DNA from 3 places in the Rhodococcus sp. 06-1460-1B genome. Region 1 is predicted to be linked to each of the others. Evidence: riboswitches for the same ligand, from Rfam matches in the RefSeq annotation. Region 1 holds a riboswitch; each other region holds the start of a gene.
What was found. Region 1 has a riboswitch for cobalamin ahead of metE (5-methyltetrahydropteroyltriglutamate--homocysteine S-methyltransferase). Riboswitches for the same ligand answer to the same signal wherever they lie in the genome.
Positions count from the first base shown of each region.

Region 2: linked by a shared signal. The riboswitch ahead of CH268_RS14230 (FecCD family ABC transporter permease) and the one ahead of metE (5-methyltetrahydropteroyltriglutamate--homocysteine S-methyltransferase) in region 1 are both predicted to bind cobalamin.
Region 3: linked by a shared signal. The riboswitch ahead of CH268_RS22240 (ABC transporter substrate-binding protein) and the one ahead of metE (5-methyltetrahydropteroyltriglutamate--homocysteine S-methyltransferase) in region 1 are both predicted to bind cobalamin.

Region 1 covers NZ_NOYS01000041.1:420,752-424,016, forward strand. The annotation lists gene CH268_RS24925 (alpha-ketoglutarate-dependent dioxygenase AlkB) at 1-277, shown strand, start outside; gene CH268_RS24930 (3-deoxy-7-phosphoheptulonate synthase) at 289-1,380, opposite strand; cobalamin riboswitch at 1,620-1,829, shown strand; gene metE (5-methyltetrahydropteroyltriglutamate--homocysteine S-methyltransferase) at 1,960-3,265, shown strand, end outside.
Region 2 covers NZ_NOYS01000025.1:226,685-229,949, reverse strand. The annotation lists gene CH268_RS14240 (ABC transporter substrate-binding protein) at 1-57, opposite strand, end outside; gene CH268_RS14235 (ABC transporter ATP-binding protein) at 54-827, opposite strand; gene CH268_RS14230 (FecCD family ABC transporter permease) at 827-1,864, opposite strand; cobalamin riboswitch at 1,991-2,214, opposite strand; gene CH268_RS14225 (LLM class flavin-dependent oxidoreductase) at 2,391-3,265, shown strand, end outside.
Region 3 covers NZ_NOYS01000037.1:118,083-121,347, reverse strand. The annotation lists gene CH268_RS22245 (FecCD family ABC transporter permease) at 1-732, opposite strand, end outside; gene CH268_RS22240 (ABC transporter substrate-binding protein) at 729-1,757, opposite strand; cobalamin riboswitch at 1,764-1,887, opposite strand; gene CH268_RS22235 (MFS transporter) at 1,933-3,132, opposite strand; gene CH268_RS22230 (LacI family DNA-binding transcriptional regulator) at 3,179-3,265, shown strand, end outside.

The DNA.
Region 1 (3,265 bases):
CCGCGACGGGTCCGACAGCGTCGCCTGGCACGGCGACAACATCGGCCGCAGCGCCACCGAGGACACGATGGTGGCGATCGTATCGCTCGGTGCGACAAGACAACTCATGCTCCGTCCCCGCGGCGGCGGGACCTCTCTGAAATTCAGCCTCGGTCACGGCGACCTGGTGGTGATGGGCGGGTCCTGTCAACGGACCTGGGAGCATGCAATTCCCAAATCGACCCGCGCGGTCGGCCCACGCATCAGCGTGCAATTTCGACCGCGCGGGGTTCGTTAACGCACGACGCGTCAGCGCGCGGTGTTCGAGGCCCGACGCGTCTCGACGGCCGCCGCGAGAGTGGCCAATTGCGTTGCCGTCGTGTCCCAGTCGAGGCATGCATCGGTGATGGACTGGCCGTACACGAGCTCGTCGCGGTGGCCGAGTTCGAGGTCCTGACGCCCTGCGACGAGGAAACTCTCGAGCATCAGCCCGACGATGCCGTGCTCGCCGGCCGCGACCCTGGCGGCCACGTCGGTGACGACGTCCACCTGCTTGTTGTGATCCTTGCGGCTGTTTCCATGGCTGGCATCGATGACAACTCGCTCCGGCAACCCCGACTTACGCAGGCGGGCAACGGTATCGGCCACGGACGCGGCGTCGTAGTTCGGTCCGTCGACGCCGCCGCGCAGAATGACGTGGCAATCGGGGTTTCCGACGGTCCTGATCAAAGCCGCCTTGCCGTCGAGATCGGTTCCGGGGAAGACGTGGCTCGCCGCGGCGGCGCGGGTTCCGTCCACGGCGACCTGAATGTCACCTTCGGTCGAGTTCTTGATGCCCACCGGCATCGACAAGGCGCTGCACAGCTGCCGGTGCACCTGACTGGCTGCGGTCCGTGCTCCGATGGCACCGTAGCTGACCAGGTCCGCAATGTACTGCGGGGTGATCGGGTCGAGGAATTCGCAGCCGACGGGCAGGCCGAGCGCCGAGATGTCCAGCAGCAGCTGGCGTCCCACTCGAAGACCTTCGTTGATGTCGAAGCTGCCGTCGAGGTGCGGATCGTTGATCAGACCCTTCCAGCCGAGCGTCGTCCGCGGCTTCTCGAAGTAGACCCGCATGACGATGTGCAGTCGATCGCCCAACTCGGCTGCCGTGGCGGCGAGGCGTCGGGCGTAGTCGAGGGCAGCGTCGGTGTCGTGCACCGAACACGGGCCGACCACGACGATCAGTCGGTCGTCACGGCCGTCGAGAATGTCGACGACACCGGAGCGTCCGGTACGAACACTCGCCGAGATCGCGTCGTCCACCGCGTGCTCGCGGCGTACGACCGACGGCGCGACCAGCGGACTGATGCTGATCGTGCGCTGATCGTCGAGTGACGGGGTGTCGAGGGAGAGCGTCATGAGAGGGTTTCCTGTTCCCAGGCCGGCTCCGCATGCTCCACGCGCACTTCGAGCCGGTCTGTATCCGGCTCGTGGGGGTGGAGGGTCAGCGCATGGCGTCGCTGGCTGACCCACCCGGGGCCGGCCTGCTAAACCAGAAATACGTGCACTGCATGAAGAGCACCGTAACAGACTCTCCCGTGATGCATCTATGCTCGTCCCTGCAGTCGGTTCGCCAGGTGGTCATGAGGAGCCCCGAAGTTCACCTCGGCGTCGAGCGGTGCGTGCAGTCACGGCGCATCGCGAGAGGGAACCCGGTGAGAATCCGGGACTGTCCCGCAGCGGTATGCAGGAACGACCGCCGTCATCACGCACTGAAGAAGCCTCTTCGGGAAGCGACGGCCAGTAGGAGTGGGCTCTTCGTCCGCGCGCCTGCAAGTCCGAATACCTGCCCTCTGTGCTGTGCACGCCGTGTGCAGCGGTTCACCGCCTCGTGGAATGGGCGCGTAACCCTGGTACGGCTGTGGTCAGGGCTCACCGGGATCTGCGCGCCCGTGAAGACGGTGCACCACCCACGTGTAGTCACCCTGGAGATCAACTGTGAACAACGATTTCACCGCCACCGTGCTCGGTTCGGCTCGCATCGGACCCAACCGAGAACTGAAGAAAGCCGTCGAATCCTATTGGGCCGGAAAGCTCGATGCCGAGGCCCTCGAATCGGTCGCGAAGAATCTTCGCGAGAACGACTGGCGCACACTCGCAGCCGGGCTCGATTCCGTTCCCGTGAACACCTTTTCGTACTACGACCAGATGCTCGACACTGCGGCCCTCCTCGGAGCGTTGCCACCGCGAGTCGAGGCGGTCGAAGGCGAACTCGATCGGTACTTCGCCGCGGCCCGCGGCACCGAGACCATCGTCCCGCTCGAAATGACCAAGTGGTTCGACACCAATTACCACTACCTCGTGCCCGAGATCTCGCCGGAGACCACGTTCTCCCTGCACCCGAACAAGGTGCTCGGCGAGGTGAACGAGGCTCGCGCACTGGGCATCCCGGCACGTCCGGTGATCATCGGACCGGTCACCTTCCTGTTGCTGTCCAAGTCCGTCGGCTCCTCCGATTCGCTGCTGGGACGAGTGGACGAACTGATACCGCTCTACGCCCGTCTGCTCGAACTCCTCGCCGCAGCCGGAGCCGAGTGGGTCCAGATCGACGAACCGGCGCTGGTGCGCGATCTCGACGACGAGACCGTCGCAGCGGCCACCCGATGCTTCGAGCAACTCGCAGCCTCGCAGACCCGCCCGGCCATTCTGCTGGCGTCCTACTTCGGCGACCTGGGCGACGCGCTGCCCGCAGTGGCGTCCACCGGGATCGAGGGCCTGGCAATCGATCTGACCGTTCCTGGTGTGGCCGAGCAACTTGCAGCTACTCGCGCTACCTCGACGATGCTCGTCGTGGCCGGCGTCGTCGACGGACGCAATGTCTGGCGCACCGATCTCGACGCCGTGCTCGAGACACTGTACGAGGTCGGCAGACATGCACGCGCAGTGGCGGTGTCGTCGTCGTGCTCACTGCTCCACGTTCCCTATTCGCTGGACGCCGAACCTCAGCTAGAGCCGACACTGCGGTCGTGGCTGGCGTTCGGGAACGAGAAGATCACCGAGGTCTCGGTGCTCGCGCGCGCACTCCAGGACGGAACAGCCGGGGAGACCGATCGCTTCGTGTCGGACCGATTCGAGTCGGCCCGCGCGGCTCTGGATTCGCGGAGACACGATGCACGGTTGCACGATCCGACAATCCGTGTGCGCGTGACCAGCGCTGTCGGCCGTGAACGCAGCCCAGGAGACGTCCGCCGCGTCGTGCAGGCCGAGCATCTTTCGCTCCCGGTTCTGCCGACGACGACCATCG
Region 2 (3,265 bases), on a different contig from region 1:
TGCAACAGCGGTCGCGGCAATGGCGATCGTGCGAGGCCGGCGAAAGAGGTGGGTCATCGAGTGTCCTTGTCGTCGAAGAGAACCTGGGGAACTCCGAGGCGTGGGTGGGTGACGATGTGTCCGCCGATCCCGAACCAGGTCGAGAGCACCTTCTCGGTCACGACTTCATCGGGTGAACCCGCACAGACGATGCGGCCGGCGTGAAGTACGACCAAGCGGTCGCAGAATTGGGCGGCGATATTCAGATCGTGAAGCGCGGCGATCACCGTGATCTGCAGGCTCGCAGCGGCGCTCAGCACTGCGTATTGGTGTCGTATATCGAGGTGATTGGTGGGTTCGTCGAGCACGAGCACGTTCGGTTGCTGGGCGAAAGCCCGTGCGATCAGAACACGTTGGCGTTCGCCTCCGGACAATGACAGGAACGATCGGTCCAACAAATGTTCCACGTCGGCGACGGTCGAGGCACGAGCGCACGCGTCGTCGTCGTGGGTGCGGTTGCGTCCGAACGTGGAGTTGTGTGGAAGACGTCCGGTGGCGACGACCTCGCGTGCGGTGAAGTCGAAGTGCATCGAGGAGTCCTGGGTGAGTGCTGCAACCTGACGTGCGTTCTCTCGCATGGTGATTGCGGTGATGTCGCGGCCACCTACCTCGATACGTCCGGTCGAGGGCTCGGTCGCTCGATACAGACACCGCAGCAGTGTCGACTTGCCGCTCCCGTTCGCGCCGACAATGCCGACGATGCTGCCGGCGTCCAGGCTCATGGTGATGTCGTCGATGATGCGGGTGCCGCCGATATCGACTGCGACGTCGGCGTAGTCGACGCGCATCAACGGTCGCCGATCATCGCGCCGCGGCGACGCATCAGCAGTACGAACGCCGGAACTCCGACTGCCGCGGTGATCGCCCCCAGGGGGAGCTCCTGCGGCGGTAGAACCGCTCGGGACACCAGATCTGCGGTGACGAGGAAAGCCGCACCCAGGACCGGGGTGATCACGACAAGCCTGCTGTGGTCGGCCCCGACCAGTAAGCGTGCCACGTGAGGTACGACCAGACCCACGAATCCCACGGCGCCACAGATCGACACGTAGCACCCCGTCATCGCCGCTGATGTCACGAAGAGAGACAACCGTAGACGTGCCGCGTTCAAGCCCAGTGCCGCGCTGACTTCGTCTCCCATCGACAGCGCGTTGAGTCTGCGTGCCGTCAGAGCGGTCGCGGCGACTCCGGCCACGGTGACTGCGGCGGCCAGCGGGACGCTGGCCCAGGTGGCACCGGCGAGGCTGCCGAGCAACCAGAACATCACACTGCGAGCGCCGTCGCCCTGAGGTGCCAGGAAGATCAGCACGGTGGTCATTGCAGAGAATCCGTAACCCAACGCGGTACCTGTCAGGACCAGGCGCAGTGGCACCAGCCCTACCGGGGAGCGTGCCATCAGATACACGAGGGCGGTTGCGGCGAGTGCGCCGAGGAATGCTGCACTCGAGAGTGCGTAGATGCCCAGGGCACCGAATGTGCCGAACAGGACCACCGACGTCGCGCCTACCGATGCACCCGAGGAAATTCCGAGAACGTAGGGATCTGCGAGTGCGTTGCGCACCATCGCCTGCACCACCAGTCCGACCACAGCCAGACCTGCTCCGATGACCGTCGCCAGCAACACCCGAGGCAGCCGAGAATCGATGACGATGCGGTAGTCGGGGACATCGCCGACGGCGATCGTGCCGCCGGACAGCTGTGCCCACAGGTAGCCCATCGCGTCGGTTGCCGGGATGTGCGCGGCCCCGAACATCAGTGCCGACAGTGCTGACACCGCCCAGATCGCGGCGGCGAGCACAGTGAGGGGCAGGACCGATCTGGACTGCATGCGCAACTTTCTCCGCTGATCCCTGACCTGGCGACCTGCGAAAAGCACGGCTTCCGAGGCGAATCCGCGCAGCGCGAACGACGACCTCGTCGACCGTGTCCCTCGGGATCGACAGGCGACCACGCCGGCGGCGCAGCCGCGGTGGCAGGTCTTCGGACTCGCGGACACGCCATCCGACGACGTTCTCGGACGACTCCTATTGGCGGTCGCTTCCCGGGACGAATCCCAGTGCTCGATGACCGCGGTCGTTTCCACTCACCGCTGCGGGGCAGTTCCGGATTCTCACCGGATTCCCTCTTACGATCCGATGACCAGCACGGCCATCGAAAACCAACGCCCACGCACGATAACAGCTCAGGCGTGACGCGTTGTGTCGGTCGGCTTCGGTGCAAGTCAGCGGATGTACTTCGCGGCGGATGAGGCGAAGCGTTGGGGAGAGTAGTAGTTTTCTGCCCACCGTCCACTGGAATAATTGAACCTTCATCGACGCTGATGGGTTCGTCCATCCCGAATCGAGAGGTACCCAATGCACCTGGGCGTAGACAGCTTCGTCTCTTCCGTGACCGATCCGACCGACGGCCGCGTCATCGCGCCGGAGGAGAGGATGGGGCACCTACTCGAGGAGATCGCCCTCGCGGATCAGGTCGGTCTTTATTCGTTCGGCATCGGTGAGCACCATCGCAGCGAGTACTACGACTCCGCTCCGTCGATCATTCTGGCCGCAGCAGCCGCGCGCACCGAGAACATCCGGCTCGGCAGCGCGGTCAAGGTACTCAGTGCCGACGATCCGGTGCGAGTGTTCCAGGAGTTCGCCACTCTCGACCTGATCTCGAAGGGCCGAGTCGATTTGGTGGTCGGCCGAGGCTCGTTCACCGAGTCTTTCCCACTGTTCGGACTCGACTTGGCCGATTACGATTCCTTGTTCGCCGAGAAGCTGGATCTCCTGCTGCAGATTCGCGACAACGAAGAGATCACGTGGTCCGGCCGGCACCGGCCGGCGCTGAACCGTCAGGGGATCTATCCTCGTCCGCTGCAGGATCCGCTACCCATCTGGGTCGGTGTCGGCGGCACCCCCGAATCATTCGCTCGTGCAGGGCTTCTGGGCCTACCCCTGATGATCGCCATCATCGGCGGAGAGCCGCGCCAGTTCGCGCCGCTCGTCGACCTGTATCGACGCGCGGGCGCGCAAGCGGGTCACTCGCCGGAGAAGTTGAAAGTCGGATTGCACGTGTTCGGATTCGTCGCCGACACCACCGAGGCGGCAGCCGACACCATCTACCCGGGCTGGAACGAGATGTTCACCAAGATCTCTCGCGAGCGCGGGTTCGCTCGTCCGAGCCGACAGCAGTTCGACGCCACGTCGGGACCCAACGGTGCGTTCTTCATGGGAGACCCGAAAAC
Region 3 (3,265 bases), on a different contig from region 1:
CACCCACTTGACCGGAACACCGAGGGACGCGGCCGCGTCGTGCCCGAATGTGAAGGCGTCGAGGGCCGAAGTGTTGAACAGACACAACACCATTCCGAGCAGCGCAACCGATCCGCACAGCACCACGTCCGTCCAGTCGGCACCGCTCAGCGATCCGAGGAGCCAGAACAGCACGCCGCGTGTCTGTTCGGCGTCGGCCGAGGAAATGACGATGAACGACGTCAAGGCCGAGAACAGCTGCGTCCCCGCAACCCCGGCCAGCACCACGCGGTCGTTTCCACCGCCTGCCCCTGCGGCCAGCAGCATCACCAGGACGAACGAGAGCAGCGCACCGGCGAATGCCCCTGTGGACAAGGACAATGCGCCACCGCCGACGCCGAGAACCGCGACGAGGACAGCTCCGGTGGATGCACCGGACGAAATGCCCAGGACGAAGGGATCGGCGAGAGGGTTGCGCAGCAGCGATTGCATGATCGCCCCGCACAGCGCGAGACCCGCGCCGCACACGGCGGCCAGCAAGGTCCGGGGCAGGCGCAGCTCCCAGACGATTCCGTCCTGGATGCGACCGACTCCCGAACTCCCGATACCCATGTGCGTCAGTATCACTCGATACACGTCGGGCACCGACACGTTCGCGGGTCCGATGGTGACGGCGACGCCGATCGAGAGCACCAACAACGCCGATCCTGCGAGCAGCAGTGGGACGAGCACCCCGCGATCGGTGCGGCTCATCGCGACGCCATTCCCCAATCCTGCAGGGCGGCCGCAACTTTCTCGACACCGTCGATCGTCCGAATGGACGGGTTCAGATCGGCACCGTTGACGACGATGTACCGCTTGTTCTCGACGGCGGGCATTCGGTTCGTGACCGAATTCGACTCCAGGAAGCCGATTTTGCTGTCCAGGGCGTCCCCGGCGATACTGCGTCGGCTCAGATCTGCGAGCACCAGTGCAGTCGGGTTGCGATCGAGCACACTCTCCCAATTGACCTGTGGCCATTCGTCGGTGGTATCGGCATAGATGTTCTCGGCGCCGACGGAGTCGGTGATGATGCCCGACGATCCGCAGCAACCGGCCATGTACGGCGTATCGGTGTCGGCGAACCAGTAGGCCAACGACACACCTGACGCGTCGACCGAACCGGAGGCCTTCTCGAACCGATCCTGCAGTTCGGCGACCAGGCGCTCGCCACGGTCTCGCACGTCGAAGACCGCCGCGAGATCACGAATCTCCCGATAGACGGTGTCGATCACCAACGGCTCCGTGCGAGCACCGTCGGAATTGACGCTCTCGTCGGTCTTGCCCTGACAGTCGGTGGGCGAGAGGTAGTTCGGGACGCCGAGTTGCTCGAACCTGCTCCGATCTGCGACTCCCCCGGGTCCGAGGGTGCCGCCGAAGGACGCGGACACGAAATCGGGCTCGGTATCCAACACGACCTCGAGCGATGGCTTGTTGTCCGCGAGCCTCGGCACCCTGGCGTTCTCGGATTCGAGGTTCGAGCGGACCGGGTCGGTCCAGGTGGCGGTGCCCACCATCCGGTCTGCGAGGCCGAGCGAGAGCAGTATTTCCGTCGAGCTCTGATTCAACGACACCGCGCGTTGCGGTGGTGCGTCGACGACGACGTCGCGTCCGCAGTTCTCGATGGTCAGGGGATAGTTCCCGGAGGTGTCGGTGGACGCGTCGGGGGTCGACGCGGTCGAACAACCGGAAACCAGAAGGATGGAGACAGCGCCTAGTGCGGCGAGAGAGGTACGCATCGAAGAGCTTCCTGCTTGGGGCTCGTGTCGCGGAGCCGCGGGTGGGGTTCGATCACGACGTCCGAGCATTCGGACTTCGAGCTCTCACCCGTCACCGTTGCGCGCCAGCTCCGGAATTGCACCGGATTCCCTCGTTCGTCGCCTGCTGACCCTATCGCGCGAGTGGGCCGCGAGGTCAGTGCGCCGGCGTCGAGACCGGTACCGACGGATACGAGCTCGGAAAGGCTCTGCGCGCGACCACTACGACTGTGAGTGCCACAGCCACCAGGATCGTCGCCGCAGCGGTCACCGCCCCGATACCCCTGGCGTCGACGACGACGCCTCCCACCAGGGCCCCGGTGGCAATGGCCAGTTGGAAGGCGACGACATAGATCGCCGACGCCTTGTCGGCGTCGGCAGGGGCGGCCCGAACCACGGCGGACTGGATGCAGACCGGCAGTGTGGTGAATGCCAGACCCCACAACGCGATCGCCCCGACAGCAAGGACGGCCAGGCTGCCCGGTGCTGCGCTGAGGGTGCCCCACAGGACCGCCGTCGCGGCCGCGACGGCACCCAGAGCAGCGATGGTGGAGGGCCGCGGCCAACGGTCGTACGTTCTGCCGATCACCCAGATACCGACGACACCGAACAAACCGTAGAGCATCAACATCAGCGTCAAAGTGGTTCCGGCCGAACCGATTGCACGATCGACGATGAGCGAGAAGTACGTGTACGCGGCGAAATGGCCGAGGACGGCCAGGAACGTCACTCCACACAGGATCGCCAGGGTGCCGTCGAGCACGCGCGGTGATTTCTTGTCGCCCGCAGCTGCCCGGGTGACCGGTAGTGCGGGGAGGACGAAGTAGAGCGCCACCGCGATAGCGGCGGCGACGACACCGAGAATCGTTGCAGCAGTGCGCCACCCGAACCACTGACCCATGGCCGCGGTGATCGGATTACCGGCGACCAACGCCAACGAGGTGCCGGCGTACACCGTGGCGATCGCTTTTCCTTGCTTACCGGGAAGTGCGAGTGACGCCGCGACGGGTGCGACCACGGCCCAGAAGACTCCGTGGGTCGCCGCGCACAGCATCCTCGACAGCACCAGCATCGGGTACCCGACGGACACCGCGGAGAGCAGTTGCGAAAAGGCCAGTGCCGCAACGGTGATGACGACGACCCGTCGCCGCGGCCAGTCGCGTACGAACCTGATCAACGGCATGGTCATGACGGCGACGCCGTATGCGTAGAAGGTCAGCAGCAGACCGACCGCGGATTCGCCGACGCCGAGATCGCCCGAGATCTCCGGAAGCAGACCCACGGGCAACGTTTCGGCCGTGACATAGATGAAGGCGGCTGCACCGAGGACCAGCAGCTTGGGGAGGGGCGACGACATGGTGTGTATCGTTACACAGATCGTCGACACGCGCTAAGGTGGCCCCGTGAACAATCGGGTGACGATGGCCGACGTCGCGGCGTCTGCGGGAGTCTCCACCATGAGCGTCTCGTATACCTACAACCAACCCGAC